3 regions of the Globicatella sanguinis genome follow, and region 3 is predicted to be linked to each of the others. Evidence: predicted binding sites of a transcription regulator. Region 3 holds the regulator's gene; each other region holds the start of a gene.
The links. The regulator Rex, encoded in region 3, represses fermentation and respiration genes when NADH is low (regulators of the CRP and FNR family bind a similar motif). The targets are predictions, from matches to a motif close to TTGTGAANTANTTCACAA.
Positions count from the first base shown of each region.

Region 1: a site for Rex is predicted at 6,854-6,871, ahead of CYJ72_RS02790 (nitronate monooxygenase). Genes of this name have one in related genera too.
Region 2: a site for Rex is predicted at 1,328-1,345, ahead of ald (alanine dehydrogenase). Genes of this name have one in related genera too.

Region 1 is NZ_CP126962.1:648,825-663,626, forward strand. It holds gene serS (serine--tRNA ligase) at 317-1,591, opposite strand; T-box leader at 1,640-1,863, opposite strand; tRNA gene CYJ72_RS02760 (tRNA-Val) at 2,191-2,263, opposite strand; gene CYJ72_RS02765 (tRNA (cytidine(34)-2'-O)-methyltransferase) at 2,598-3,125, opposite strand; gene queG (tRNA epoxyqueuosine(34) reductase QueG) at 3,129-4,310, opposite strand; gene CYJ72_RS02775 (50S ribosomal protein L25) at 4,375-4,989, opposite strand; gene CYJ72_RS02780 (NusG domain II-containing protein) at 5,136-5,543, shown strand; gene mgsA (methylglyoxal synthase) at 5,762-6,154, opposite strand; gene CYJ72_RS02790 (nitronate monooxygenase) at 6,891-7,817, shown strand; gene CYJ72_RS02795 (DUF2130 domain-containing protein) at 8,126-9,559, shown strand; gene istB (IS21-like element helper ATPase IstB) at 10,049-10,813, opposite strand; gene istA (IS21 family transposase) at 10,797-12,095, opposite strand; partial or broken gene CYJ72_RS02810 (pneumococcal-type histidine triad protein) at 13,197-14,802, opposite strand, start outside.
Region 2 is NZ_CP126962.1:2,244,863-2,248,852, forward strand. It holds gene ald (alanine dehydrogenase) at 178-1,284, opposite strand; gene CYJ72_RS09940 (helix-turn-helix domain-containing protein) at 2,163-2,387, shown strand; gene CYJ72_RS09945 (sigma-70 family RNA polymerase sigma factor) at 2,401-2,880, shown strand; gene CYJ72_RS09950 (DUF1659 domain-containing protein) at 3,347-3,547, shown strand; gene CYJ72_RS09955 (DUF2922 domain-containing protein) at 3,561-3,812, shown strand; gene CYJ72_RS09960 (hypothetical protein) at 3,877-3,990, shown strand, end outside.
Region 3 is NZ_CP126962.1:1,489,671-1,504,472, forward strand. It holds gene trxB (thioredoxin-disulfide reductase) at 1-68, shown strand, start outside; gene pcp (pyroglutamyl-peptidase I) at 188-832, shown strand; gene CYJ72_RS06490 (phospho-sugar mutase) at 912-2,633, shown strand; gene CYJ72_RS06495 (redox-sensing transcriptional repressor Rex) at 3,102-3,776, shown strand; gene CYJ72_RS06500 (prepilin peptidase) at 4,129-4,794, opposite strand; gene CYJ72_RS06505 (aminotransferase class I/II-fold pyridoxal phosphate-dependent enzyme) at 4,972-6,132, opposite strand; T-box leader at 6,285-6,543, shown strand; gene CYJ72_RS06510 (methionine ABC transporter ATP-binding protein) at 6,584-7,654, shown strand; gene CYJ72_RS06515 (methionine ABC transporter permease) at 7,651-8,331, shown strand; gene CYJ72_RS06520 (MetQ/NlpA family ABC transporter substrate-binding protein) at 8,381-9,280, shown strand; gene CYJ72_RS06525 (MetQ/NlpA family ABC transporter substrate-binding protein) at 9,587-10,414, shown strand; gene CYJ72_RS06530 (GNAT family N-acetyltransferase) at 10,566-11,501, shown strand; gene tnpC (IS66 family transposase) at 11,690-13,231, opposite strand; gene tnpB (IS66 family insertion sequence element accessory protein TnpB) at 13,299-13,649, opposite strand; gene CYJ72_RS06545 (HD domain-containing protein) at 13,866-14,802, opposite strand, start outside.

The DNA of each region.
Region 1 (14,802 bases), 840 kb from region 3:
CCATTCAAAAATTACCTAAAATAAAATCTCTATCAATTTGGTAACCAGCGATTTAAGCTAGTTAAGGCCCATCATTGATAGAGAAAAATGTTAGTTATTATATAGTTTGGCTATTAAAAGATATTATCTAATTTCAGTAGCCCCGCCCATATTATAATAGATTATCTCCTAGTTAACTTTATTATATTACAGGCTTTCTTTTGTATATATTATACGGAGTTTCTGTGTCTAGAAACTTTTTTAAGACCAAATTAAGACCATCAATAAAAATAAGCCTCTGTACTTTATTGATACAAAGGCTTTTTTCATTATATTTTTATCTAATTTCAGTAACCCCGCCCATATATGGAACAAGCACCTCTGGAATTTTCACACTGCCGTCTGCTTGTTGGTAATTTTCTAAAATAGCTACCACTGTACGTCCAACAGCTAAGCCAGATCCATTTAAAGTATGAGCTAATACTACACGATCTTCTGAATCGCGGAAACGAATTTTAGCACGTCTCGCTTGGAAAGCCTCACAGTTTGAACATGAACTGATCTCACGGTAAGTATCTTGTCCTGGAATCCACGCTTCTATATCATAAGTTTTCGCTGCTGAAAAGCCCATGTCGCCAGTTGATAAAGTTAACACACGGTACGGAATATTCAACGCTTGTAAAATACCTTCAGCATTGGCAGTCATGGCCTCTAATTCTTCATAAGAATGGTCAGGATGAGCAATTTTTACAAGCTCTACTTTATGAAATTGGTGTAGACGAATTAAACCACGAGTATCACGACCCGCACTACCCGCTTCAGAACGGAAAGAAGGTGACATGGCTGTCATTTTTATTGGTAATTGGTCTTCCGATAAAATTTCATTCGCAACATAGTTCGTTAATGGCACTTCAGCTGTTGGAATTAAAGTAAAGCCACGCTCATCAGTTAATTGGAATGTATCTTCAACAAATTTAGGATATTGGCCAGTTCCAAACATTGATTGATCATTGACCATATAAGGTGGAATCATTTCAGTATAACCATTTTTTTCAGTATGAGTATCTAACATAAAATTATAGACTGCACGTTCTAAACGAGCACCTAATCCTTTATAGAAAACAAAGCGGCTACCGGTTACTTTTGCGGCACGTTCAAAATCTAAGATACCAAGTTTTTCCGCAATATCCCAATGATTCAATGGTTCAAAATCAAATTGGGTAGGTTCACCCCAACGACGAATTTCCACATTATCTTCTTCACCTTCCCCAACAGGTACACTGTCATGAGGAATGTTTGGTAATCGATGTTCAATATACTCTAACTTTTCATCAATAGCCGTTAAAGTTTCATCTTTTTCTTTAATGGTTTCTCCTAATGTTTTCATTTCAGCAATTTTTCCATCAGCATTTTCTTTATTGCGTTTCAATTGGGCAATTTCGCCTGATACAGCATTACGCGTTTGCTTTAAATGTTCTACTTCAACTAATAATTCACGGCGTTGAATATCTAATTCACGATACTCATCCAAAGTCTCACGAGCTACACCACGGGTAGCAAGTTTAGCTGCTACTTCTTCAAACTTATCTCTTAATACTTTACGATCTAACATATCGCTTCCTCCTCTTTAGGTATAAAAAAATACAGAGCCTTATCCACTATCTGGGACGAAGGCTCTGTTCGCGGTACCACCCGATTTCAAATATGATAATCATACTTGCTCTCAAATCAAATCGTTAACGGGATTACCGGCACTACTTACTCAATAAATTGTTTTCATAGGCATATCGATTCGTGGATTCACTAATTAATTTGCGTGATTTGCACCTACCATCACGTCTCTAGACAAATACCTTAGTTACTACTCGAATCTGTTACTTTAATTATAATCATCTACTAATGAAAGTCAAGTTCCGGTTCATTTTGTATGTAGGTGTTTGGTTGGCTTATGGTGTGTGGCTTCACCATATTTACGGAATTATGCGAAATCGCTATTCGATATTGGTTTAATGACATTGGGATTTATTTGGTAAGTAATAAAAAAACTAGCATTTTAGCTAGTCCATTCCATTAGTCTATAGGGGGGTAATGTGTCCTAAAAAGTGTCCAGGAAAACCAAGGCACTTTTAAAATTCAAAATTATATATTCTAGTAAAGAATGCTATATTATCAATGTTTTTGAAACTTATGTAAACCTAAAAAAATAAAAAATGGTCCCTACTGGGTTCGAACCAGCGACCCCTACCTTGTCGAGGTAGTGCTCTCCCAGCTGAGCTAAGGAACCAACTACTGCTATCATACCATATTGCGACGAGAAGGACAATAACATACGAGTGGGTAAGGAGTAGAAAACCAGTTGATTTTCAATTCTTCTGCTCTATCTCATCATGATAGACTCGCTTAATAAAAGAGTTGTTTCCGTTGCAGCATTAAAGACTCGCTTCACTCGCACAATAAAAAAGTCGCTTCAATCGCTTAATTAAAGACTCGTTTTCGTTACACAATTGTAGAGCCGTTTCGTCGCATAATGATATAGCCGCTTTCGTCTCATCATAAAAAAGAGTGGGGACAAGATGCAAAAACAAATGTTCTGCAATTTCTTTTCCTCACTCTTTGTATTACCACTCTAGTTGGCGTGCTTTTTCAGTATCACGATAATGGTGAACTTTCTCCAACCCTTTAAATTGTTGTTGGCGTAAAGCCTCAAAAATAATAATATTAGCGGTGTTAGATAGATTTAAAGAACGCACATGTTCATCATTCATTGGAATCCGCAAACACTGATCTTGATGTGCTTCCATAAACTCGATTGGTAAACCCGTTGTTTCTTTACCAAAGATAAACACTTGTTCTTCAATACTTTCATCGGCTAGATTCACCTCACTATAGACATGAGGGGTAAACTTTGTGATTAAATATAATCGACGTTCACCTAACCATTCCATGAAAGAATCTAAATTTTTATGATAATAAATTTCAACATTGTGCCAATAATCTAACCCAGCACGTTTTAACATTTTATCATCGGTACTAAAACCTAAAGGCTCGATTAAATGTAAGGCCGTGTTCGTCGCCGCACATGTACGGGCAATATTACCGGTATTGGCTGGCATTAAAGGTTCAAATAAGGCGATATGATTTTTCATTGATTACTCTACTTTCTTCTCATCTCGAGGCATCCGTTTATTCTTTAATGTTTGTAAAGCCTCAGTCATTTCTTGTATTGTTTCGGGGTCGGTTTCCTTCTCCAATTGATCCGCCACGCATTGTATCATTGAAACATTGTAATAACGTTGAATTTGTGCAATCGCCCAAGCGGCTGTACCTCTTATCATCGGTCTTGGATCTTGTTCCATTATTTCTAATAATAATGGTAAAGCGGTACGGTCACGATAATTAGCTAATGCAATAATCGCATTTCTTTGTAATGGTTTCTTCCCACGCCAAGAACCGGCCATTTCACCGAATTTAGCATTAAATTCTTTATTCGACATTGTTAACATCGGTTTCAATAAGGGTTGAACTTGGTCAGGATTTGGCTCCATTTCTGGATGAATGTGTGAATCAATGCCTTGATTATAAGGACAGACAATTTGACAAATGTCACACCCATAAATAACATGAGTGATTTTCCGACGAAATTCTTTCGGCATATAACCTTTGGTTTGCGTTTGATAGCTAAGACAAAGTTGGGCATTCATTCGACCATCACCAAGCAGAGCATTGGTTGGACAAGCATCGATACATCGGGTACATTCCCCACATCCATTTTCAACGGGGGTATCCGGTTCAAACTCTATGTCGGTAATAATCTCACCTAAATAGACATAAGAACCAAATTCTTTGGTGATCAGCAGACCATTTTTACCAATAAATCCTAGACCCGCTCTTTGAGCAGCTGCCACATCAATTAATTCGCCGGTATCAACCATTGCTTTAAAATTAGCCGTTTCGGTCTTGGTCTTAATGAAGGCAATTAACTTATCCAAACGATCTTGTAAAATATGGTGATAATCCGTTCCCCATGATGCTCTGGCAAACATTCCTCGGCGATTTTCACGATCTTGAGGGTAAGGATTTTTAATCCGACTCGGATAAGCTAAAGCAATCGATATAATCGACTTTGGTCCGTCAAAAATTAATTCTGGGTAAAGTCTTTCATCGATATTAGGATGTTCAAAACCTGAAGTATGACCTTTAGCTTTTTGCTCCTCAAGTGAGGCTTTCAGATGAGCAAAAGGTTCAGCTGTTGAAAAACCTATTTTATCGATGCCAATTTCTTTTGCGGCTGCAATTATTTCTTCTTTTAACTGAGCACTTGCTGTTACCATCACCATCCCCCTTTCAATAAAAAAGGTTGAGACTTGCGCCCCAACCTCCATTTCCTACTAGAAATTATTCTTCTGTTGCTTCTTTTTCACCGATTACTTCTGGTTCCGCAACTTCATCTTCGTCAGTTGTTTCTTCTGGCTCTTCAGTTGGAGCTACGACTGACACTAATGATTCTTCTGTATCTGTAACTAATTCAACATTAGCTGGCATTTCTAAATCAGAAGCGTATTTAACGTCACCAATTTCCATACCTTTAACATCAATTTCAAATGATGAAGGAATGTTTGCTGGTGTTGTTTCAACTAAAACAGTTGTTAATGATAAGTCCACGATACCTTCTTTAACAGTTTCTTCGTTAACTAATACAACTGGAATTTCAACTTGTAATTTATCATCTGCTGAAACAGCTTGTAAGTCTACTGAGTAGAACTCATCTTTTAATGAAGCTTTAACAAAGTCTTTGATTAAAACTTGTTGTGTTTTACCATCGATGTCAACATTAAATACCGCATTAACACCTTCTTTTTTCAAGATGTTTTCGAATTCACGACGGTCAATTAATAAAGATTGGGTTTCTTCCCCTTTAGAATACATTGCTACTGGAATTTTACCTTCTTGACGTGCTTTGCGAGAAGCTGAAGTTCCGGTAGTTGTTCTTAATTCTGCTTTTAAATTCATATAAATATAATCTCCTTACTATTCCTAATTTAATAGCGCTAATAGTTGCACACACAATATGATACCAAAATTTTCAACAAAAGGCTAGCAAAAAATGTTTCTTTTGTATACAATAAACAAGTAAGATCAATGAAAGGAGTGATAGAATGAAAAAAATAATTACTTTTCTAAAACCATGGGATTATATCTTAATTGCCTTCGCTTTATTTCTCTCCTTTTTACCAACCATCGTTACCGCGATTCAATATTCAATGCAACCAGAAGTGACCAATTATGCGATTGTCAAAATACATGGAAAAGAAGTCGATCGTTTCGAATTATATGAAGGCGCCGAAAACGTACAAAAGACTTATTATCCCGGTGATAACCAATATAATATTATCGAACGTGAAGGTGACCATATTCGCATTAAAGAAGACAATTCACCTGATCAAATCGGGGTTAAGACGGGTTGGATCAAACGCCCTGGTCAAACAGCAATTTGCTTACCACATGGCTTAATTATCGAAGTCTTAGGTGAGCCCGAGGAAGATGAATTAGTCCTTCCTTTATGATAGATAAACACTATAAAAAACAGGCTTAACGGAAATGGCATTCCTTAATTGGAATATCCATTTGCCGTTATTTTTTTTAATTCGATACCACCTTCTATCATTAAAGGGTGTTTTTTATATTTAAAGCCAACCTTCTATAATCGATACCGCCTTTTACCATTCAAGGACGACTTTTATATTAAAAGGTCACCTTCTATAATCAATGTCGCCTTTTATCATTAAATGGCGCCTTCTTCGACTGCTTCTACTAACGGTAACGCATTTAGTAATACTTCGGCCGTTCCGATGTTTGTAGCCAATGGAATATTATAGACATCACACAAACGAATTAACGCATTGACATCCGGTTCATGCGGTTGTGCTGCCAAGGGATCACGTAAAAAGATAACTAATTCAATTTTTTGTTCGGAAATCATCGCACCAATTTGTTGGTCGCCACCTAATGGACCAGAATTTAAGCGATTGACGACTAACCCTGTTTTTTCATTGATTACTTTACCGGTAGTTCCAGTAGTATAAATCGTATGTTGACTCAAAACATCTAAATATTTTTCTGTTAATTCAATCATGATAGGTTTCTTTTGATCATGGGCAATTAAGGCAATATTCATCATTAGTTAACCTCACTTTATTCATTTTCTCATACTTATACTATACCATATTGCGTAAAGTGAGCGCTATCGAAAGAACACTCTCTAATAATGCATGGACGAACTAATTTATTATCACACTTCTAAAACGACCATCGCCCCACTTTTAATAATTTATTTAATTAAACAGACAATGATGTGGGATAGTTTCCCATTTTTAAATTGATACTCGCTCTTTTTCATGCCCATTCTCCACTTAGTACCATTGAGCGGTTTTCTTAGATTTTAATCCGTCTGATATAATAAATGGCTTTCCTTCTCTTGGCTGGTATAAACATGGTAAAATTTGGTTAATGACATGCACAATGGCTAAGCGACATAAAACAATGCTTATAGAGACTAAGTATCAAATTGATTAATCTAGTCAAAGAATTACTCACTAATGTTCAACTGTGTGTTGAAAAGCATCAAACTGCGTCTTAAAAAGATGAGACCTCAACTTGGTCAAATTCAATCATTCGATTTCCTACTTCTGGTCCACTCCCAACAGTTTTAGACAGACGCATCAAAAAGCATCCGACTGTCTACTTCGTGCCAAGTCTCAACTGTGGCGGCGGTCGATAGATAGAAAGAAAACCATCTATTTTTCTTCAGGCTCACTCCATCATAAAATTATCCAGCGAAATCTATTAAAGTGATAAATTTTATGATACGATTAACTTGTGAAATACAAATCAAACTTTTAGGAGGATGCCCTATGACCATTACACAACTTTTTAAAATTCAATATCCCATCTTTCAAGGAGCGATGGCGCAAATTGCACGCTACCCCCTAGCCGCTGCCGTTTCACAAGCTGGTGGACTTGGTATTATTGCTTCAGGTGGCATGTCCGCTGAAACTTTACGTCATGAAATTCGCGAGTTAAGAAAAATTACCGATTGTCCTTTTGCCGTAAACTTGATGTTGATGATGGAAAATATTCCGGAATTAGTCCAAGTGATTATTGATGAACAAGTGCCAATCATCACAACCGGTGCCGGCACACCTAAGCATGTCATGCCCTATCTAAAAGAAGCCGGGATTAAAGTTGTTCCTGTAGTTGCGAGCGTAAAACATGCCATTAAGATGTCAGAATTAGGAGTAGATGCGATTATTGCAGAAGGAACAGAAGCAGGTGGTCATATTGGTAACACCACCACTATGGCACTGATTCCCCAAATCGTTGATGCCGTTAAAATCCCCGTCATTGCGGCCGGTGGAATTTCGGATGGTCGTGGCATGGCCGCTGCTTACACTTTAGGCGCGCAAGGGGTTCAATTGGGAACCGTCTTCTTAGCGAGTGAAGAATGTCCGATTGCCAGAGGCTATAAAGAAGCTATACTTAAAGCAATCGATACCGATACGGTCGTCACCGGTACACGAGCTGGCGCACCAGTCCGTTGTCTTCGTAATCAAATGACTGAGAAATTTATTGAACTGGAAAATAATGATGCCAGTCGGGATGAATTAGAAAGCTTGACACTTGGTTCATTAGCCAAAGCAGTTAAAGACGGCGACCTTGAGAATGGTTCACTAATGGCTGGCCAAATTTCCGGGATGATCAATGAAATTAAGCCGGTTCACACCATCATTGAAGACATTTATCAAGAAGCAAAAGCCGTCTTAAATCGAACAGTCATTTAATCGACAGATTTTAGGGCTTAATATGCTAGTGCGTACTTGCCTTGTGCTTATTAGAATCTTTTTACAATTGCAACCTTTCGTAAAATGGGTTTAAATTCCACTACAACCTTTTTGTTAGAACTTATAGTGTCACCAAAAGTTAAATTGTTTGTCTAATTTTGGGGGTCAGTTCAGTCCCAAGTGTTCTGGATTCAACCAGTGTGTCTGTTAAAGAAGTATTTGTCAGCAAATTTACGTATTTAATACAAAGATGAAACTTGACCTCACCCTATGATACAATACTATTGACAAACAAAGGAGTTGAGTAAATGCACCAAATTAAATGTCCACATTGTGGTGAAACTTTTCAAATTGATAAGACCAGTTATGCGAATATCGCGAGCCAAGTTAGAACTTCAGAATTTGATCAAGAACTACATAATCGCTTAGTACAAATTAATGAAGAACATCAAAAAGATATTGCCCTTGCTGAAGAAAAATTCAGTAAACTATTAACTGAACAACTAAATGATAAAGAAAAAGAATTAGCACAACTAGCGGTCGAAAAAGATCAGGTTATTTCTCAATTAACAGTAGAAAAAGAACGTGAAATTACCCAACTAAAGAACGACAAAGAACAAGCTTTAACCAAATTAATCGCTGAAAAAGAACAGGCTTTAGCGAAGTTACAGGCACAAATTGATTTACAAAAAGAAAAAAATGCCGCTTCATTAGTTGAAAAGGAAACGCAAATTAAAGCGGATTTAAACGAACAATTGACCCAACGCGACAAACAAATTGCCGACTTGGAAGTTCAATTAAAACAAATCGAGAATACGCATAAAATTTCATCGATAGAACTGGTAACAGCCAAAGATAAAGAAATTAATGAATTAACCAATCGTTTGCAATTACAAGAAAAAGAAACTTTAATTGAGCAAAAAAACTTAAAAGAACGCTATGAAATTCAATTAATGCAAAAAGATGAAACCATTGCTTTCTATAAAGACTTTAAAGCTAAACAATCCACTAAAATGGTAGGTGAAAGTCTCGAGCAACATTGCGAAATTCAATTTAATGAGATTCGCGCTACTGCCTTTCCCCGTGCACAATTCGGGAAAGATAATGATGCTCGTTCAGGAAGTAAAGGCGATTATATTTATCGAGAATATGATGAACACGGTACTGAAATCATTTCAATTATGTTTGAAATGAAAAATGAAAATGACGAAACCGCCACTAAAAAGAAAAATGAACATTTCTTTAAAGAATTAGATAAAGATCGTACTGAAAAGAAATGTGAATATGCCATCTTAGTCAGCTTACTAGAAGCGGATAATGAATTATATAATAATGGAATTGTTGATGTTTCCTATGCTTATGAAAAGATGTATGTCATTCGCCCGCAGTTCTTTATTCCGATTATTAGTCTACTTAGAAATGCCGCAATGAACTCACTACAATATAAACAAGAGTTAGCTTTAACTCGAGAACAGAATATTGATATTGCACACTTTGAAGAAGATTTAGAAGAATTTAAATCAGCCTTCGCACGTAATTATGACCTGGCCAGCCGAAAATTCCAAACAGCCATTGATGAAATTGATAAAACCATCACACATTTAGAAAAAACTAAAGCTGCTTTATTATCTTCTGAAAATAACTTGCGTCTAGCAAATAATAAAGCGGATGATTTAACGGTAAAAAAATTAACACGTAATAATCCCACCATGCGCGCAAAATTTGAAGCATTGAAAGACTAATTGTTTAACAAGTCAAAGAATAAAACTATTCGATTATTTCTATCGGCTAGCCATTTGCACGGTGTCTTCACCATCAAAAAAGGCTAGCGAATAGAACCGTCGTCCATCGAGTGATACACCACATCATGGTGTCTTCACTGTCAAAAAAGCTAGCGAATAAAACCTCTTTTAAGAATGTTTCACATAATGTTTTACATAGATTGAGGAAAAGAAATCTTGATGTTTTAGATCATTTTTCATTTTCGAGAGACCGCCACACAGTCCAACCATAAAAACCAAGCTACCCTCAACTTTTCGAGATGTTGCTTGGTATTTATACGACTTTGCTTAGGATTTTACATCCTAAAAAAGCGTTGAGGTTCCTTACTAGGACTTCAACGCTTTTTCTTATTTCTATTTGGTACCATCGAACCCGATGTAAATGTCAACACAAAATTGTACAAAAGTGTGAATATAAATATGTACAATTACATATCGCATTGACTATGTTTATTCCTCTTCTTCCTTGTTTAAATGATCTTTTAACCGGTAAGAATCGCCATTAATTTGAATCACTTTTGAGTGATGAAGGACGCGATCAACAATCGCATGCGCAATTAAGGCATCCTGAAACAGCTCATCCCAATTACCAAAGGGAATATTCGTGGTAAGTATGGTGCTCTTAGTCTCATAACGCCGGTCAATGACTTGGAACAAGAGACGCTCATCTCCTGGATTTAAGGGTAAGTAGCCTAGTTCGTCAATAATGAGTAAGCTGGCCCGATTATAATAACGCAGACTGCTCTCTAATCGATTCTCTGACTGAGCCTTTCTGAGCTTCTCTAAGAGATCGCTACACTTAATGAAATAGGTGTTATAGCGATTCTTAGCTGCTTCTAAACCAATTGCCGCGGCTAAATGGGTCTTGCCTACTCCGCTTGAACCCAAGAAGACGACATTCTCCTTTTTTTCTATAAAAGATAAGGTCATCAAATTACGGATTTCTCGCTCTTGAATGCTTGGTTGAAAGTCAAAGTCAAAGTTTTCAAAGGTCATATTGATTGGTAATTTAGCGATTTTAATCATCATATCCTTACTATTTTGACGCTTAATATCTACCTCATGATTCGTTAACCTTAAGAGGGTATCCACAATAGAGAGGTGGTCGTAATCGCCACTTAAAACCCCGTCTAAATGCAGGCTCATCTGAGTGAGCTTAAGATAGTCTAAGTTCTCCTTGAGCTGAAGATACGTTGTTTTATCCTTTCTTGCCATAAATAGCGTTCAACCTTTCTAAATTTTCTTTTGAATAAGCTTCGACCTCTTCTTGTGACTTATAGGGCATGGTGCTAGCGACGAGCTGTTCATAGTGTCCTGGCAAGTAATTCATGGCCAGATTAGATACTGGATGACTCGCGATCAACTTCGTGTTATCATAAAGATACAAGGTATTGTCTTCAACCTCTAGGCCAAGCCTTTTTCCGATGTATTCAACTGGAACTGAATACTGATTCGATTGATAGCTAATCATCGAAGAGCTGTTCACCTTGACGGTTTGTTGATAATAGTAACGACTTCTTATCTCTTTGCTAGGCAGCGGGGATAGGAAGTCTTTTTCGTATTCCAAGAGACTCATGGGTGATTTTTTGGTGGTTGGATGGATCTCAAGATTTTTACGAAGATTCATCTTTTCAACATGGCCCACCAACTCTTCAAAGGAAAACTTTCCCTGATAAGCATCGAGTTCATCAATCAACTTCATTTGGCTTTCCACTTTCCCTTTGGTACTTGCACGCCGAGCGACACAAGCTCTGACATCAAAATTATAATCACGACTAAACTGTTCAAACTTCTGATTAACAGAGCCAGGACGATAGGACGTTCGTGGCTCTTCCATGATCGTCGTCATATTATCATTGAGTATTTCTTTGGGAATTCCTCCTAGCTTTTCAAAGATGTCGTTTAAGACGGCAAATAAGGTATATTGCCTCCGATTCAGGGTAACGTGATACAAACTATAGCGCGAGTAACCTAAGATACCCACAAAAACGTTCAGATAAATAAGCTCCCCTTCCTTCGTTACGTATTTAAAGTTCTCCTTCCAGTCTATTTGTAGTTGTTGACCCGGGTCAGTCTCAAAACGCAAGATTGGCTCATTGTTCATAAATTTCCTCTTCTCAAAGTATTGCTTAAACTCTGGCTTCTTGTTGATATAGTATCTGAAAGAAGATTCCTTTAGTTGCAGGTCATGGTTATCTACAAGATAGCGCCATAAGTGGCGAATATAGTGAAAAGTTTGGATACAGTCTTCGCTAAGCAACTCCTTGATCAACTTGTAGTAGTCATCCGCTTGAGAAGGCTTGACTCTCGTCGTTGCCTTTTCAAAACCTTCATAATACTTCTGAACCGTCCTTCGATCTTTCCCCAACTCTCGAGCAAGTTGAGAAAAATTAGGTTTCATATTGCACACCTCCATAACAGCCTTATAATTTGCTAAATCCTTAAGACATTTCACTTTTAAATCTTCCGCAAAATCTATCTGGATTGGATTATACATTCACATCACCTCATGAATGATTATCCGTTATCTCCTCCTGTCTGTGAAGCTTCTATTTGTACATCTTTATTTTGTCACAACTGTACATTTTTATGTTAGCACTTATACCCGATTAGTTTAATAGCACGTTTTTAAATAAAGTATTAATTTATTGGCGTAAATTAAAGAACAGGCACAATATAACAACATAGATCATTGTCGCTTTTTCTGAGCACTCCACACAGTTGGGAGTGGACCAGAAGGTAATTACTCTACTGTTTCAGTAGTGGTAGGGACTTCCATTGTAGTACTCGTCTCTTCAACAGGTGCTTCGACACTGGTTTCAACCGTTGTTTCAACATCTGATTCAGCCATAACTTCAGTAGTTGATTCGACAACACCATTAACGGATTCAGTGGTCGTCGTTTCTTCCACAGCACTTTCGTTTTGGTTCATTTCTGTTGTTTCACCATCCACTTCTGAAGTAGTTGATTCTGCTTCAACAGCCTTAGGTAATTCAGGTAATGTGCTTTTTTCTTGATACGCAGCAAGTACATCTGCTTTATCAATGACGATAAAGTCATCATCTGAATAATAGACTTTAAAGCCTTCTGGTTCAAATTGATAATAAACTGAGAAAGGCGGTAGATTATAATGTTTTTCTAAATATTCAATCAAGGTCGCATTTGAAATTTCTGCTTCTGGTTGATTGTCTGCTTCCGTTGAATCTTCTTGTTTTTTATTTTGTCTTTCTTTAATAATCTCTTGAGCTTGTGCTTTCAATATTTCTGGTAATTGGTTGGTATCTAAAGTGAAATATTCACTTCCACCTTTTTTAGGAATTGACACAGTACCATTATCCCAAACAAAAGTTGCACTGTCTTTTAAGTCTTCTGGACTAAAGATATAACCTTCGTCATTCGCAAAGATTCCTTTTGCTAAGGCAGCATTTACTTCTTCAACACTGTGAACGATTTGCCAGTTTTTCAATCCAGCACGTTGAGATTTTGGTGTCACATTTGGCACATAAGTAATCTCATTCGATATGGTGTCTTCATGGCCTTCATCTGTCCATGGTGCTGGACGATATTCAGGATGTTGCATTAAATATTTAACCGTCGCAATTTGTTCTTTGGTTAAATCACTATAATACACAATGTGAATATGATCGATATGTGGAATGATAAAGGAATCACCAGTATCGTATGTGGCGCTACCCGCATGCATTGGTAATTGGCTAAGTGGAACATATAAACCGGGTTCTAATTCACCTTCATTCGCTTTCGCAACTTCAAATTTATATTTTAAATTCTCATTTAAATTAAGTTGTTGCTCTGCAAATGAAATGGCTTGATAATCTAGTTCACTAATGGGTTTGAAGACTTCTTTATGATTGGCTAAAAAGACATAACCAACTTGTCCATTTTGAGTTTCTTTTCTTAACACCGCTTTAGCATTAAATGATATTTCTTGCGGTGATGTTGATTCATTTTTATCTTTCTTGTCATTTTCATTGACTAAAACTAAATCAATCCCGAAATGTTTTTTAATGTACGCTTTGGCTGCTTGTAATTCTTTTTTATTTAAATCAGTAAAAGGTACCCAGTGATAATGACTACCATGTTTAGCAATAATCCCTTGACGTTCTACTTTAGTAATCGATTCAACGGAAAAGACATATCCATCACTTGTCGTATACGGTTTGTTAGAATTGCTAGGTTTAACCGTTATCGTGTTGCCATGAGTATGACCATTTTGATTGCTGTGGTTGTTTTGATTATTTTGATGATTGTTGCCAAATTGTCCGCTATTATCAGATGTCGAAGGTTTAGTGTTACCATTCTTACCTAATACAGCTAACGCAATTTGTAACTCTGCAGCAGTAAGGTCAGATTTTGGTATAAAATGAAAATGATTACCATGCGGTACGATAAAGCCATCGCCTAAGTCTTGAATAACATCATAGGGGCTGAACACATAGCCATCACTGGTCACATAGCTACCACTATCATCTCTTGAACCTGATCCACCCAACAATTCGCCTTCTTTTACATGATTCACTTTTTCTCGTTTATCACGTTGTGATGCATCTTGTTCTTGAAATTCAGCAAATGATTTTTTAACTTGTTGAAGAATCGTGTCGATATCCATAATATGGTCATTATTTTTTTCTTGATAGACTTTATATTGGTCATCAATTTTTACGATAAAACCGTCTTTAATCGCTTGTTTAACATCTGCTTCTTGTAATTGATAATCGCTAGGTGCTAATAATAATTCACTAAAATAAGCTTCTTCTGCTACTTCGCCACTGAATACATATAAGTCAATGCCAACTAACAGTACATATTCTTTTTCAGTAATATAAACGACAATCGGTTGACCTTCGAAGTCTACATCTTTTAAAACTTCCTCTGGCGTTTTATCTACAACCGGCATAATTAAGCTCTCGTCAGTTAAGTGATAATCTTTTCTCAATTCCACGATTGCCTTAGCATCTTTCGGATTAAGACCATTCGCTTGTAATAACAATTCATCGGTTGAACGTACAGTCGATGCTTTTTTGCCCTCTTCTAACCAAACATAATATTGATCGTCTTTTTTGACAATCCACCCATTCGCAATTTCACTCACTTTTTCAAAAGAATCAAGGTCCTCTTCAGTCACAATGCTTTCTAAGAAAATAGAATCCTCAGGTACTTCACCATTGTAATAATGATAATGGTCT
Region 2 (3,990 bases), 750 kb from region 3:
TTTCTACTTCAAGTCCACTCCCTATTTGCTTTGTATTGAATTAATTAATGTATCTAGTGCTATAAATTCAAGTAAGTTGCGTAGTGAAGACGCGTTTAGCATATTGAATTAAATGAATGTATCTAGTGCTATAAATTTAAGTAAGATGCGTAACAAAGTCACATTTAGCATCCTGAATTAAATTAATGCTTCTAAGGCAACAAATTCGCGGTCTTGTGATTCTGCCACAGCTAAATTGGTTATATGGCCTTGATAAGTATTAATGCCTGTTAAGATGGTGTGATTATTTTTGGCAGCTTGGATGATGCCTTTATTGGCGATTTCTTTTGTATAGAATAATGATGCATTGGTTAAGGCAATGGTAGCTGTTTGTGGTACCGCTCCTGGAATATTGCTAACGGCGTAGTGCGTTACGCCATATTTAACATAGGTTGGTTCTGAATGAGTGGTTTCATGGGTTGTTGCGAAATTCCCTCCTTGATCGACTGCCACATCAATTAGGACAGAACCAGACTTCATTTGTTGAACAGTCTCTTCCTTAACTAAGATCGGTGCACGACGCCCGGCCACTAAGACGGAACCAATAACTAAGTCTGAATTTACCACCGATTCATGAATATTCGCTTCATTTGATACTAGAGTTTGTACCGGGTAACCTAGGGTATGTTCAATCTTGGCTAGACGTTGTGGAGTGATATCGATAATGGTCACATTGGCACCTAAGCCACAGGCTAACTTGGCACTATTAAGACCGACAACGCCACCCCCAATAATCGTAACATTCGCCCGTTTTACACCAGGGACACCCCCGAATAAAATGCCAGGTCCACCATGATTTTTCTCTAATAGATGAGCGCCAATTTGTACCGCCATACGTCCGGCTACTTCGGACATGGGCTTCAGTAATGGAAGGGTGCCTTTGTCAACCATTGTTTCATAAGCGATACACGTGACTTCATTGTCTAATAAAGCTTGGGCTAAGTCAGGATCGGCTGCTAAATGTAAATAACTAAATAGGATTAGGTCTTTGTGGAAGTATGCATATTCTTCTTTCAAGGGCTTTTTTACTTTGATAACCATCTCTGCAGCCCAAACTTTGGCAACTTCTTCAACTAAAGTGGCTCCGGCTGCTTGATAAGCTTCATCACTAAATCCAGATGCCAAACCGGCTTCATGTTCAACGATAACGTGGTGGCCGTCGTTGATTAATTCTTTAACATTGTCGGGGGTTAATCCCACACGATTTTCAGTGATTTCTTGTTCTTTTGGTAAACCAATAATCATGGTCATGACTCCTTCAAAATGAATTAAATATTGTACGTATTTTTTGATAATTATATCACAAAATGACATGAAAGGAAGATGCTATAGAAAATTAGTGCCTTGCATAAGTTCTAGAAATGGCAGTCATAATTTGAGGTAGAAGGGATAGCTCATATTTGTGGGGAGAAAGGGCAGTCATAATTTGAGGTAGAAGGGATAGCCACTATTTGTGGGGAGCAAGGGCGGTCATTATTTGGGAGGAGAAGAGGTAGTCAGTTCTTAAGAAGATGAGGGGCAGCCATTATTAAGTGTAGAAGGGGCAGCCAATATTAGGGAGGAAAGTGGACAGCCTATATTAGGGTGTTGAGTTTTTAAATCAGCATTCTTAGCGACTTTATTTCGTTAACTGTAGGAAACTCATCTAGTTTTCATCTTTTTCATAGTAAAAACGCAAAAGACATTTGGATGGATTGTTTTCATAGAAGCAAGTTATTACTAACATTTATTCACAAAGATTAGTGGATATTTCACAAAGTTAGTTTTATGAGAGCGATTGTGACCGACTTTGTTTGTAATTTTCATAAAAAATGTTTTCATCGCGATTACACTGTTTGCTAGTGGTTTTTCAAATCGTTAAGCTGATTATTTTCAAAGTTATTTTACATTATAAAAACGCTTGCGAAATAATTTAAACCTAAGCTATAATTCAGTCAATGTACCAAATTTAGAATTTTTATCCATATATTTATTAAACAATATTGAGAGAGGAGGACTCACAATCGTGGTGTTTTTTTAGAGGAAGTTATGAAGCAAAAAATGTGATAGACGCATTATTGTACTAAGGATTACAAGCCAGTAATTTAATATTTATTAATAATCAAAAGAGGAGGTGAAGGGGAGTGGAACAACCTTATGAGATTAATCGTTATGCTTTAGAAAAAGCCATCAATCAACGACGTTTAAAAGCTTGTCAGGTTGCAGACCAAGTCGGTATTTCTCGCAATACGATGTCACGCACGCTTCAAGGGCATACGATTCCCAGTTTGGAAGTAGTCAATTTAATTAGTCGCTTTCTGAAATTAACAGACCGTGAGATTATTCGCATATTTCATCCGAAATTTTAAAGGAGGTCATTCGATGAAGATAGAGTGTTTATTGGAAGAATATGAATTGTTGATCCATCATGTTTTGAAAGAGTACCAGATTTATCCAAACCGTCATGACTATGAAGATTTTGCTCAGGAATTACGCCTTCATTTATTTGAGGAATTAAAACGCTTGTTAACATCAAAACACCAAGTGGAAAATATGGAAGCATACTTACGGCACGGGATGCGTTGGCGACTGTTTAAATTGTTACGCCAACAAAAGCGTCATCAATGGGTGCCTGTAGACGAAACCTTTTTAATTAATCAAACCCAAGAAGATGCTAATTTAGTCTTTAAAAAATTTGTCTTGTCCCTACCCAATACCTTAACACCACGAGAACAGGAATTCTTACAGTATTTGTATGAGGGCTATCAATTAACTCAGTTAGCCGAGATTTATCACCGAGAATATCGCACCATTCGTCGTTGGCGCGATCGGTTGATTGAAAAGTTGAAGCGTGAAGATTGACAATGTGATAAATGAAAAGTTGAAGCGAGAAGAGTGATTGTGTGATAAATGAAAAGTTGAAGCGAGAAGTTTAGCTTGGTGAAAATGAAAAGTCTAGGTTCGATGAGCTACTAATTGAAATTAAAAATAGAAGGACTGTGTGATATATGAAAAGTTCAGGTCTGATGAGCGACAAAGTGAAATATAAACGTTAGAGCAGAAGATTGATTAATCGATGACAGAAAGGTGTGCACAAAAGGGTTCAGGGACTCATCGACCTGTTAGAGCGTAGGGGTATTATAGTTAACATTGAGGAGGTTGGGTTACTTTTACTTGGTTCTGTGGACCTGTTAAAACTTTGTCATTTCAATATTCACTAGTCAATAAATCATCATTGATGTGTATTTTTGTCCGAAAAATGCGCTTTCGGGGTACTTATTAGGTGTAGCGTCCGGAACTACAACAAAATTTTAAGGAGGTTGCCCCTATGGCAAAAACATTTAAAAGTGGAAAATTATCAATGAAACTAGTAGGTGAGGATAAAAAAGCAGTACGCACAATGAATTTTAATAATTTGATGAATGATGCCCCAGAGGCAGAGATTATAAAAGTTCGTAGTGCAATTGAAACATTAGTAGATGAACCGTTTAATAAAACCAGCGTAACTGAAAATTACGAAATTGACTAGGAGGAATTAAATTATGGCAGAAGTAACAACAACAAATTTAGAATTACAAATTAAAAATGCTGCAGGGAAAGCAAAAGTAGTACGTGTTCCGGAACCAAGTTTAGGTTTGGACCGTGTGACAACTGAAAAAGCTGCTCAAGATTTAATCGAAGCCAATATCTTTGTAGATGACTCAGGAGATCCTTATGTAACCAATGTCGGCGCTCGTTATGTTAAACGTACTGTAGATGAAATCTACAATGTGGAAAACGAACCGGCAGTTTAAGGGTAAGTAAAGGAGTGGGTGAATTGAACACCTGCTCCTTTTATTAAAGAAAGGAGGAATTGAAATGAGTCTGATTGAATTAGGTGCTTTAGCTAGTGCATTAGTCGCCGTCATTACCTTAATTACGAAACTCTACAATTTAATCGCAGCCATTCAACAATTAATTGGTCGCTTAGAC
Region 3 (14,802 bases):
CTGCCGTTGGCGATGGTAGTCAAGCTGGACACATGGCTTATCAATACTTAATGAGTTTAAAAGATTAAGCAAATAATACGATAAGAAGGAGTGTTGCAATGATTAACAATAGCAGTGGAAACTAAGATTTTCATTTTCTATTTTAATCATTACGACACTTTTTTCTTTGTTAAGGAGAGAAAGTATGATGAAGAAAATACTGGTAACAGGGTTTGATCCATTTGGTGGCGAACAGATTAATCCAGCACTAGAGGCGATTAAACGATTGCCAATGTTGATTAATGATACTCAAATTGTAACATATGAAATACCAACCGTATTTCATAAAAGTGGTCGCTTATTACAAGATTATTTGCTGAAAGAACAACCGGACGCGGTGCTCTTAGTAGGACAAGCCGGAGGACGTTCAGCAATTTCTTTAGAAAGAGTCGCCATTAACATGGATGATGCCCGCATACCGGATAATGAAGGCAACCAACCGATTGATGAAGTGATTAATCCCCAAGGCTCACCTGCTTACTTTAGCACATTACCCATCAAGCGTGTCGTTCAAGCGCTAAAACAACATCAAATTCCAGCTATTGTTTCTAATTCAGCAGGGACCTTTGTCTGCAATCATTTAATGTATTACTTATTAGATACATTAGCGGCTCAAAAAGCGAATGTTATTGGTGGATTTATGCATATTCCATATTTACCTAGTCAAGTCGTAGACCAACCCAATCAGCCTTCGATGTCATTGGAGCAGATAGTAAAAGCGATTGAAATCACTTTAGCAACGATTATTAAAAATCAGCATGACCTCAAAATTACTGGAGGAACAGAAGTCTAAAAAGCACTATTATAAATTTTTATAGTAGTTTTTTGAAAATCATGGTATACTGAAAGCGAAACGAGAGGAGTGATAACGTATGTCATGGCATAATACGTTGGAAACGTGGAAAAATTTTGATGGTTTAGATGAAGCACTTCGATCAGAAATCGAAAGTATGGATGAAGCAACTTTTGAAGATGCATTCTCAACTAGTTTAAGTTTTGGAACGGCTGGTATGCGTGGTGTATTAGGTGCAGGACCTAACCGTATGAACCTTTACACAGTTCGTCAAGCGACAGCAGGATTAGCGCAATTAATCATTGAAAATGGTGAGGAAGCAAAAAAACGTGGTGTCGCTATCGCTTATGATTCACGACATTTTTCTCCAGAATTTGCAATGGAAGCCGCTCTTGTTTTAGGGAAACAAGGGATTAAGAGTTATGTGTATGAAAGTTTAAGACCGACACCGGTTCTTTCATTTGCTGTGAGACATTTAAATGCCTTCGCTGGTATCATGATTACAGCCAGTCATAACCCAGCAGAGTATAATGGTTATAAGGTATATGGCGCGGATGGTGGACAAATGCCACCAGAAGATGCAGACAATTTAACGAAATATGTACGTGCGATTGAGAATCCATTAACGGTTGAAGTCGGTAATAAAACTGAATTGTTAGGTTCAGGAATTATTGAGATTATTGGCGATCTTGTGGATCAAGCTTATTTAGAAGAAATGAAAGCTGTGACCATTAATCAAGAATTAGTCAATGAAATGGCTGACCAAGTCAATATTGTTTATACACCATTACATGGAACAGGTTTATATTTAGGGATGAAAGCTTTAGAACAAGCCGGTTTCAAAGATATTAAGGTGGTAGAAGCACAAGCAAAACCAGATGGCGATTTCTCAACTGTTGCATCACCTAACCCAGAATCTGATGCCGCTTTCGATTTAGCCGAAGAATTGGCGGTTAAAGTGGATGCTGATATTATTTTAGCGACAGACCCAGATGCAGATCGCTTAGGAGCAAAAGTAAAAACGGCGGATGGAACCTATCAATTAATTACCGGGAACCAAATTGCTTCATTGATGTTAGACTATATTTTAAACGCCTTACAGCATAAAGGAGCACTACCTGAAAATGGTGCAGCTGTTAAATCAATTGTTTCGACTAATTTAGCGGATGCCATTATGGAAAGTTATGGCCTAACGATGGTAGAAGTATTAACTGGATTTAAGTTCATTGCAGAAAAAATTCAACAATACGAAGAAACAGGTGAACATACATTCTTAATGGGGTTTGAAGAAAGTTACGGTTACTTAATCAAGCCATTTGTACGTGATAAGGACGCGATTCAAGCATTAGTAGTGTTAGCTGAATTAACAGCTTATCATAAGAAAGAAAGTCGCACTTTAGCAGATGCGATTAACCAAATGTATGAAAAATATGGTCATTTCTATGAAAAGACGATTTCACTGTCTTTCCCAGGGTTATCTGGTCAAGCAAAAATGAAAGAATTAATGGCGAATATTCGTCAAGAAGGTATCTCAGAAATGGGTGGACTCGCAGTTGAAAAAACGGCTGATTATTTAGCTGGAACATTAAAGTTAAGCGATGGTAAAGAACGTCAATTAGCGTACCCATCATCTGATGCTTTAAAATATACTTTAGCAGATGGCAGTTGGGTTGCCTTTAGACCAAGTGGTACAGAGCCTAAAATTAAATTATATTTAGGAACAACCGGTCAATCTAAAGTTGAAGTAGAAGAAAAAGCAGAAAAATTAGAAACAGCGATTCAAGAATTAATTGGAGAATAGCAATAATACTGAGTAGAAATTTAGTAACTTCTACTCAGTTTTTTTCTTATGAGAGCGGGTAAGAAGTTGAATTTTAATTGGTATTCGATTCATCTGTTCCCCCCCGCATAGTTGAGGCCACTCGACCACTGCGCTTTGAAATAAATAGATATGCCTGAACAGAATTTAAAAAGTTTTGCCCAGCCTCGATGCTCTGTCTATTGAAGAGTCAAGTTGAGGCCACTGACTTTACGCTCTAAAAGAATTAGCAGAAACCAAATATAATTTTTAAAGTTTCTGCCTGACCTCATAACACTCTTACGATAGCTTCCATAATCATCTTATAAGATAATGAATCCTTTTACGAAAGTAATTGTGATTTTATATACAAATAAGTAAAAGTCACTAGCTATCTTTGTGAAGTTTTGCTATAATCTTGATAGTTATAATAGTTTATAACATTAGATTAGTGAAAAGGTAGGGGAAATTATGCACAAGGATATACCAAAAGCGACTGCCAAGCGATTACCAATCTACCATCGCTATTTACGATTTTTACATAATGCAGGGAAAAAGAGAATTTCATCAACTGAATTAAGTGAAGCCGTGAGAGTTGATAGTGCAACCATTCGACGCGATTTTTCTTATTTTGGGGCATTAGGAAAACGTGGCTATGGCTATGATGTAGATTATTTATTAGATTTCTTTAGTAAGGCATTGAATCAAGATCGCTTAACTTCAATCGGTTTGATTGGTGTTGGCCATTTAGGTAATGCTTTATTAAATTATAATTTTAGAAAAAATAATAATGTGCGTATTGGGGCAGCATTTGACGTTAATCAAGACTTAATTGGAAAAATATTATCTGGAGTTCCAGTTTATTCCATGGATGAATTAGAAGAACAAATCGAAGCCCAAGCAATTGAAGTGGTCATTTTAACTGTTCCTCAGGAAGTAGCACCAAAAGTAGTGGAACGTCTCGTTAATGTAGGCATTAAAGGAATTATGAATTTTACGCCACTTCGATTTGATGTGCCGAAATCGGTCAGAATTCAAAATGTTGACTTAACGACAGAACTTCAAACGCTATTATATTTCATCGATAGTAACATTGAAAATGATGATGATGACTATATGGATGTTCCATATAATTTCTCATTTTAACTTGGTAAATAATAGTTGAGTAGGTAGCCGAAGGGAAAATTTTGAGATTTTCTACTTCCTACCTACTTTTTTTGCTCTTTGTCAAATGGTGTGAATGGGAGTGGGCAAGAAGTGAAAATCAGTTGATTTTCGCTTCGTCGGCCTACCCCCGCACAGTTGAGGCCACTCAACCACTGCGCTTTTAATTAACGCACAATAACGAGATTGAATTTTCCAAGATTATACTCAGCTATCTTAAGACGCCATTTGATACCACTCAACCACTGCGCTTTGAAATAAATGGATATGCCTGAACAAAATTTAAAAAAATTTTGCCCACTCCCACTTACACCAAAAAGTATAGAGCCCTTTTTTATAAGAGTAAACAAAATAGATAACTGATTGCGATGCTAGGGATAAAAGGAATGGCATTCCAGCGTTTGATGTGGTGATATTGTAATATGGAATAAAGAAGGCCGAACAAGGCTGCGCCTAAGATGAAATAAGGGATGGTCATTTCTTCTAAAGTGCAAGCTAATAAGCCGATTATTTTGGCATCTGCTCCTCCAAAAGACGTAGGGCGATAATAAATGATTGTTTCCAATAATAACCATATAACGACTGCAACCCACAGTGACTGTCTATTAAACAGACAAAGAACGACTAAGATGAATAATCCCCACCAATTGACTTGTAAATGAAAATAATCCTCAATGCTTAATAAAAGTAACCAACAAATAATGAGTGATAATAGATAACCTTCGTAAAGGTTATTGAATTGTAAATAATAAAGAGAAAGACCAAAGCAACCACCCAGTAATTCAAGAAAAAAATAATTACGATTTAAGCTCGCGTGACAATGACGACAGGTTCCTTTTAATATTAAAAATGATACCAAGGGCATCAGATCGATTGCTTCTAATGCGTGATGGCAGTTATCACAATGAGAACGACGTGTAAAGTTGATAGTTTGTTCACTGGCTATACAGGTAAAAAATGAAGCCAGACAAGTCCCAATTATAAAGAGTAGTACTGTCATTTTACAACCTCCTACTGATAGATACGCTATTTGAACTTAAAACATTTATCTAAATTCAATTTTTTAAACGAATTAAGTAGCAACAAAATCAAGATCAGCATCAAAAAACCTCAAATGTCCACTGGTTGATACCGTTACATTTGAGGTTATTACATTTATATTAAAGGATAGCGATTATTACGAAGGTTGATGCTCTTTTACAAAAGCAGTAATACGTTTCATTGCCTCTTTTAAAGTCTCAAGACTAGCGGCATAGCTGACTCGGAAGTGATCTTTACCGGCTGGTCCAAAACCTGAACCTGGTACAACGCCTACTTTGGCTTGATGTGCTAAATCTAAACAGAAATCACGATCATTGCCTTGGTACCAATCAGGAACTTTAACAAATAAGTAGAAAGCACCTTGAGGGTTTAAAGTTTCAATATTTATTTCTTTAAAAGCTTTCATTAAGAAATCACGGCGTTCTTTATAAATGGCGCGCATTTCTTCGCTAGCATCGTCTCCGTTGTCATATGCGACAATACTAGCGTATTGCATTTGCGTATTAGGAGTATTGACCATTGCCTGATGAACTTTAAATAACTGGTTGGCTACTTCAACCGGTGCTGCTAGAAAACCACTGCGCCAGCCTGTCATCGCATGCGATTTTGATAAACCATTAATAAGAATTGTACGCTCTCTTAATAATTTAGCCATTGAATAATGAGGATGATCATAAGATAATTCCCCATAAATTTCATCAGAAACTACCCATAAATCATATTTTTCTATAATCGGTACCAATGCACGAAGTTGCTGTTCAGTATAGGTACCACCGGTTGGATTAGCAGGATGGTTTAGTAAAATAGCTGTTGTGCCAGGATTATCGATGATGGCTGCTTCTAACTTCTCTGGTGTAAAGATAAAGTTTGTATCACTAGTATCAACCATGACCATTTCACCATGTGCCAAACTCACTTGAGTGTTATAGATAACATAATTGGGTGACGCTATTAGCACTTTATCGCCGGGATTTAAAATCGTTAAGAAACTAGCGAATAAAGCTTGCGTAGGTCCTGACGTAACAATGATTTCTGTATCAGGCGAGTAAGATAAATCATATTTACGTAAGACATAGCGTGCAATGGCTTGACGTAATTCAATCATACCACGTGAATGAGAGTAGCCGTTTAGATCATCCTTTATCGATTGAATCGCCGCTTCTTTAATAAAAACAGGGGTATTAAAATCAGGTTCACCAATTGTTAATGGAATTAAGCCTTCTATTTTTGAAATTTCTTCGTTGAAAGAACGAATAGGGCTTGGTTGTAAATGATTAAGTTGTTGATTAAATTTCACCGTTATCCCAACTTTCTATTGTTATTTCTTAAATTGTAGCATATAAAACCGCGATATAACAGTTAATTAAACAAAAAATGAGAAAAATGAGAAATTAATTAATAATTGTTGACAAAGAAAAAATTATCTTGTATGATAGCTACATAATATAAATAAACGCATTGATGTGGAAAGTAAAATTAATGGACATTTCCTAGAGAGCTTACATTTGGTGAAAGTAAGTAAATGAACTTAATTTGAAAATGGCCACTGAGCGGTCACTCTGAATGCTACGCAATAAGAGTGGACGGATCCAACCGTTAAAATGGCACAGTATCGTTAATACATGTTTGACTGTACTGTATGAGGTTAAATTAGCAATAATTTAACAAAAAAAGGTGGTACCACGAAATGATAACTCTCGTCCTTTATTTATGATAGGATGAGAGTTTTTTATATTGGAGGGATAATAATGATTGAATTAAAAGACATTGATGTTGTCTTTAAACAAAAAGATAATGTCGTAACTGCAGTAAAAGATGTCAATTTATCAATTAATCGCGGCGAAATATTTGGAATAGTCGGCTATAGTGGAGCGGGAAAAAGCACTTTAGTTAGAACGATTAATTTATTACAAAGACCAACACATGGGTCAGTAATTGTTAATGGACAAAACTTAATTGAATTAGCACCCGCAGAATTAAGAACTGCACGCAAAAAAATCGGCATGATATTTCAACACTTTAATTTAATGAATTCAAGAACGATTTTTGATAATGTTGCATTTCCTTTAAAAGGCAGTGGCCTTTCGAAAAAAGAAGTCGCTCATAAAGTGGCTGAATTATTAAATTTAGTTGGACTGAAAGAAAAGTCCGATAGCTATCCAAGTCAATTATCAGGTGGACAAAAACAACGAGTGGCAATCGCTAGAGCTTTAGCCAATGATCCGGATGTCTTACTTTGTGATGAAGCAACCAGTGCCTTGGATCCAAAAACTACCAGCTCGATTTTAAAACTGTTAAAAGAGTTGAACCAAAAATTGAATATCACGATGGTTGTGATTACCCACGAAATGGCAGTTGTGAAGGATTTATGTGATCGAGTGGCAGTAATGGAAAATGGGCATGTCCTAGAAGAAGGCAGTATATTAGAAATCTTTACACAACCAAAACAACGTTTAACTAAAGAATTCATCAATACAGCAACCCATTTTGACCAAGAGATTGAATTAGTCTTGAAACATCCTCAAACCATTTCCATTAGTCATGAATCTGAATTAGCCAGATTAACCTATACGGGCGATCAAACGACTCAACCGTTTATTACAGAGGTTATTCGTGAATATGGGATTGAAATTAACATCTTATACGGTCATATTGAAATTATTCAAAATACACCTGTTGGCAATTTATTAGTCGCTTTAAAAGGAGAACCGCAACAAATTAATGCTGCTACTGAATTTTTAAAGCATCACTCAGTAAAAGTTGATTCGGTACAAACATTGTTTCAACAATATGTTCAAAAGGAGGCTGATGAGGCATGATGCAATTTATTGAAACCAATATGCCAGATGTATATAAATTACTTGACGATATCGTGAAAGCGTCTTGGGAAACGGTCTATATGTTACTCTTGACCATCATTTTTGCTGGTATATTAGGATTGATTGTCGGTGTCATTGTGACAGTGACACGACCTGGGGGCATTTTAGAAAATAAAGTTATCTATAAAATTCTGGATGCCTTTATCAATATCTTTCGTTCAATCCCCTTTATCATACTTTTAGCTTTACTGATAAATGTCACACGTTTTATTGTCGGAACAACTATTGGGTCAACAGCGGCTAGTGTACCGATTATCATTGCGACGATTCCATTTTTCGCACGACAAGTTGAAATTGCTCTTTTAGAAGTAGATTCAGGTGTGATTGAAGCAGCACAATCAATGGGATGTAGTCCATGGGATATTATTGTTAGAGTCTATTTAAGAGAAGGTTTACCGTCATTGTTACGAGTGAGTGCCTCAACAGTTATCAATGTCATTAGCTTAACGGCAATGGCTGGTGCGGTAGCAGGTGGAGGGCTAGGAACGATAGCAATTGCCAGAGGCTATAACCGTAGTAAAATGGATGTTATTTTAGTCGCAACATTCTTAATTTTAGTGATTGTCTTTGTAACACAACTCATTTTCAATTGGATTATTAAAAAAATTGAACACTAATTAACAATTTATCGGTCAAGTTTGACCTACTAAGAAAGGATTTGATTTTATGAAAAAATTTATTAAAACTATTTCATTAACTTTATTAACGAGCGCTTTAACTTTACCTTTGTTCACCAATGTGGAAGCAGAAGAAAAAAATGAATTTGAAGGGGAAAAGGTTACCGTTGGAATCGTACCGGGTTCGGCTGAAGATGTCTGGCAAGTAGTGGTTGATCAAGCTAAGGAAGAAGGGATTGAAGTTGAATTACAATTTTTCACCGACTACAATCAACCGAATGAAGCTTTACAAAATGGCTCAATTGATTTAAATGCGTTTCAACACATTGCTTTCTTAGATAACTGGAATGAATCTAATGATGGTAGTTTAGTTCCAATAGGATTTACATTCGTATCGCCAATGGGCACTTATTCTGAAAAAATTAAGTCTTTAGACGAATTACCAGAAGGCGGTACAGTCGCTATCCCGAACGATCCAACGAATGGTGGCCGCGCATTATTAGCTTTAGAATTAGCAGGAGTGTTGGAAATTGATGATGAAGCGGGAATTTTAGTAACTCCAGAAGACATTACAGAAAACCCTAAAAATATCAAAATTGAGGAATTAGATGCGGCGCAATTAGCAGCAACCTTACCTGATGTGGATGCAGCTATTATTAACACAAACTTCGCCAATGATGCTGGCTTATCATTAAAAGATGCTATCTTTGTAGATGCTGATTATCCAGAAAAATTAAGCGAGAAATATAAAAACTCGATTGTGGCTAGAGAAGAAGATAAAGAAAATCCATTATACTTAAAAATTGTTGAACTTTATCAAACCGATGCAGTAGCGCAAGCCATTTATGATACAACGAATGGTGGCGATAAACCAGTTTGGGAAAATGCACCGGTAATCGGGGAACAAACAGAAGATGAGACAACCCAAGAGACAACGGTAGCAGAGTAGTAAAATATAATTAATAAACTTGAGGGAGTGGACCAGAAGTAGAAAGTCAGTTGATTTTCGCTGCGTCGGCCAGTTGAGTAGGTCTCAAACAAGTCGTTAAGACGCCATTTGAAACCACTCAACCACTGCGCTTTGAATTAAATAGATATGCCTGACAGATTTTAAAAAGTTTTTGCCCATCTTCTCTTCCAATACCTATTGTTCAGGACATGACACAATAACCAAGCAAAATTATTAACATTCGGGTTTTTAACGATTTTCCCATTAGAAAAAGATCTTTAAATATTTATCATAAGGAGAATTCATATGAAAAAATTAGTAAAAAAAGTTAGTGTATTAGCGTTATTAGCAGGTTTAGTAGCACCAGCAACTGCCTTTGCAGAAGATAAACCGTTTGATGGGGAGACAGTTAAAGTCGGTGTGGCCAGTGATGATGAAATCGAAGTGTGGGAATTTGTAGCAGAATTAGCAGAAAAAGAAGGCATTACCCTTGAAGTTGAATTATTTAATGATTATGTTCAACCAAACGTGGCAGTCGCTAGTGGCGATTTAGACCTAAATGCCTTCCAACATGTGGCTTACTTAGAAGAATGGAATAAAGAAAATGACGAAGATCTGCAACCAATCGGCTATACTTATGTATCACCGCTAGGAGCATATTCTGAAAAAGTAACTTCATTGGATGAATTAGCAGAAGGAGCAGTAGTAGCTATTCCAAATGACCCAACGAATGGTGGACGTGCTCTATTATTATTAGAACAAGCAGGTGTCCTTGAAGTAGATGATGCAGCGGGGGTTTTACCAACTGTAAAAGACATTACTAAAAACGATAAAAAATTAGAGTTTAAAGAATTAGATGCTGCTCAAGTAGCGGTTAGTTTACCAGACGTAGATGCGGCGATAATTAATACAAATTATGCCTTAGACCATGATTTATCTATCGAAGATGATGCGATCTTTGTTGACACAGAAGATTTAGCTAAAGTGAACGAGGTCTATAAAAATGTGGTCGTAACACGTAAAGATGATGTTGAAAATGAATTATACAAACATATTGTTGAATTATATCAATCAGAGGAAGTAGCAGAAAAAATTACTGAAATTACGGACGGTGCGAATGTTGCCGCTTGGTAATCACTGATTACACACCACAAACATACCTTTTGGCTATCGAATATTGATGAGATAGCTAGAAGGTTTTTTATTTTGTGAATTGACGACAACGTGATTTTGTTGTTAAATGAAGGTGTCTTAATAGAATATTGAATTTCAGTAGGAGTCAAGTATGAGTATTGTTGTGTTAAACCACCTATCATCAGAATTAAGAGATAACATTCATCAATTAGAACAATTGGTTCATCAGGTAGATCACACTTATCGTTGGTTATTTCTGTCTAATCAATATAATTTTAATCAAACGATGCCATTTTTAGTGTTATATTATCATCAAGGTCATCTCGTTGGTGTAGGAACAATCTATGCAGAGGATACAGCGTTAGCAGAAGTAGCGAGTATCGTCCATCCTCAATATCGAAAGCTACCAATTAAAGACGTAATAGTTGCTAAAATAAAACAAATTTGTCGTGATTATCGAATAAGAACGATTGGTTATAAAATAGAACGTAAATTTTATCAGCAATATCCCGCGATTTTTAATCGTTATCGTCTTAATCCTGATGCGATACCAGAATTGATTTTACAATTTGGAAATGATCAAAAAGAGTTTTTTGGTGCAGAAACTCAAACAATTACATCTGTGGAAGATCAAAAAAATAAACTCTGCGACCGTCAGCATTACGAAAAAGAATCAAATGTCATACAGGTAAGACGAGCATTACCCGAACACTTGCATTCAATTGCTCATATATTAGCGGAGTGCTTTGACGATTCATATTATGAAGAACGGCTTTTTGTGGAGCGAGTCGCAGCAGATAGCAGCATGGTATTGTATCAATTCTCTATTCAAAATCAAATCATCGGAACGTGTTCGATTGAAGTGCATCCTAAGGTTATTTATCTGTTTGCAGTCGCGATTAAGAAAAAACAACAAAATAAAGGGTTCGGAACTAAAGCAATAGCTCAATTAACCATTTATTTAACGCAAAAATATCGCCGTCCCTTACAAATTCAAGCCGATAAAAATAATAAAAAAGCGATAAAACTCTACCAAAAGCTTGGCTTTAAAACTGTGAGCGAATGGATTGAATTAATTGAAAAATAAGAATAAAATAGCAACTTAATTCGAAATGCTGTTGATTTTTGCGGGATCAACCTGAATTAAATTGCTATTTTTTATATCTCATTCTGTTTGAACGCAAAAAAATGTAAGCGCCCAATAGCCAAGTATATAGAAACCGGCCCCTCAACACTCTACAATAGGTGTTGAAGGGCCAGTTTCAGTCTTTTTAATTATTTAATGGCCTGACAGGCTTCCTTGACCTTCGAAGACCAAGGCAAATAAGCCTCGAGTGCTTCAAAATTTTGCACCGGAAGTTCAGGAAGCTCCTCAAGTAAATATTGAAAATAAGACGGAGGATGGATACCATTAAGCTTCGCACTCTCATAGAGACTGAGGATCCCCCCAGCCGCTTGGGCTCCCTGAATGCTTTGGCTAAACAACCAGTTCTTGCGCCCAATTACCAGTGGCTTGATTTGTCTCTCCGCTCGATTATTGCTCATCTCTAGTCGACCATCTTCAAGAAATTGACGGAAGAAAGGCTCATGTTTGAGAGCATAGGAGATGGCCATTCCCAGCTTGGTTTGAGGTAAGGCATTCAAAGTCTTGACCCAATCAAAGAACTCGTCAACTTGTCTTTGAAGGCAAGTTTGGCGCCAAGTCAAGCGTTCCTCAGGCGTCAGCTCCTTCCAATTCTGTTCGAATTGGAAAAAGGAATCGCACCATTTAACCGCCTGATAAGCAGGATGATGCTTAGACACTTTAGCTGGCAGGGCTTCAAAGAATTTCCGCCTTAAATGCGCCCAACAGCCACTGACTTTAACTTTCTCCTTGCATAGGTTGACATAGGCACCATACATATCTGCATGAAGGCTGCCTTCAAAATCTGGACCCAATAGGTCAAGAATGACTTGGCGTCCTCTGCCTTCATCAAATTGATAAATAATTCCCTGTTCTGGGGTGTCCTTGCCACTCATGAGAAGCCAAAAATAATTCTTCGCTTTTTGGCTCTCTAATACCCGATAGCTGGTTTCATCTGCGTGGAGAACTTCTTGTTGACGGAGCTTGTTTAAAAGTAAGTCACAGAGGTTCTGGAAATAATATTGATAGGTGCGAATGTGCCAACCGCAAATCGTATCCCGACTTAGGGGCAGATTCATTTGTTTCCATTCCTGTTCTTGACGATAAGCGGGTAACTTCAAGCCATATTTTTGATGAATCGTTTGAGCGATCAATGATGCAGACCCCAAGCTATTGTTGAGGGGAGCTTTAGGAACGGGAGCCTTCACGATTTTGTCATTGGCCCCCTCTTTTTGAGTGCAACCCTCGCATTTATAAGAAGCTTGTTTATGAATGATTCGTTTCATATGAGCAGGAATGAAGACAAGCTCTTCACGAACAGCACTAGCCCCTATCTGTTTCATCGATTCCCCACAGTCTGGACACTGGCAGTTTGAAAGTTCGTGTAGCTTTTCTTCGGCAGGGAACTGGTCGAGAATCGCCCGCTTGATCCCTTTATTCTTCTTTGCTTTACGCTTATGAGCCTTCACTTCTTGGACGATCTCTTCTTCTAGTTCTAGGTTGTCTAGAGCTTCCTGCCAATCCTCGAACAGACTGGTTTGTCCAGGTTGAGGCGCTGTTTCTTTCTTGCGACCAAACTGTTGGTTCATCATCAAACGAAGCTGTTCTTTCAACCATTCAATTTCACGTTCTTGTGTTTCAATAATATCGATTAGTTGTTCAGGTGTCTGCGTCTCGATGGATTTGATGTCCATTCCCGGACCTCCCTTCTGTTCAAATTTCTTTGATTATAAACCATGTAAACGATTTAATCAAGTTTTTTCACATTGTGTAAGATCCTTCCAATGATTGAACGGATGGTTCGATCAGAAAGCCATCCATAAGCTGAATGAGTTGGTGACGGTCAATTTCCTTCAGTGATTCCTCCTGTCTAGGCCAATGAATTCGGCCAGATTCATAGCGTTTATACAGTAACCAGAAACCTTGGCCATCCCAATAAAGAGCTTTAAAGCGGTCAAGCCTGGACCCGCAGAAGAGAAAGAGATTCTTTTCAAAGGGATTTAATTGATAATCATTTTGAACGAGAGCAGCCAGAGAATCAACTCCCTTGCGTAAGTCTGTCCGACCAGTCATAATGTAATAGCGTTTAGCAGCATCGAGATTAATAATCAATCAACCACCTCCATAAGTTTTAACTTAATCATACAGGAGGTGGTTGGGCTGTGATACGTACCTGGTTATTCGGCGCTTACAAAAAAATCTCCCCCTAAAGTAGTTTACTTTTTTAAGTGTCTACTTTAGGGGGAGCATATCAGCTCGCCTACTCGTTATGTTTATTAATTATTCAAGGTTAACGGGTAATTAGAGCTAGTGATTATCAAAATGTTTTTAATTAAAGAGTCGTTCTTGGATTTGGTAGTTAGTGTCATTGTATTCTTTTTCATGAGCCACTAAGATCATTTGTTGATTACTTGTCAATTTGTCGGCTGGAATACGTTCAAAATATGTCATTAATTGCCCTGGGAAATAAAGACGTAAATCTCCTTTTACTTCTCCAGCTAAGGTATTAACTAAAGCACTGACTTGTGATAATTCGACTTTATCGTATGTTTTGGTTAATAATTCAATTTGGGTACGTTGTTTTTTTTGATTAGGGCGATAGTAATCGTAAGGTAAATCATAACTACTATTGATACCGAAGTAATAATCTGGGTCAAACCCTGCTTGAATCATTTCATCTTGTAGGGCAATAGCTAAGGCTTCGCGATTTTCTTCGGTCACGATTAACGATTTAAATGGCTTACGATTGACGAAGCGATAGGCTAAATCAGATAAAATCGGATCGTCTTCATAAATCCACATTGAGAAATAAGTGCTCATTACATGGTCATCTAATAGTAAGTAATCCTGTAAAGTCCAGGTGCCGGTTAAGAATGGTTTTAATAAGCCAGCCGGTTGTTTCATTTGTGTTTCGTCTTCTAAATAGAGTTTTTTAGCACGGTCTAATAAGCTCTTTAATACTTGTTCCATTCCACGCGATACCCCATGGAAATAAACTTGCATATACATTTGATATCGGCTGACAACATAATCTTCTACAGCATGCATTCCCGAATAGTCAAAAGCGATTTGGTTATTATAAGGACGTATTACTCTGAGTACGCGTGTTAAGTCGAAAGTTCCATAACTGACACCAGCATAATAGGCATCTCTAAGAAGATAGTCCATTCGATCGGCGTCAATTTGACTACTGATAATTTGTACTACTTGTTGGTTAGGATAAGTTTTATTGATGACACTGGCTACTTTTTCAGGGAAATCGTCT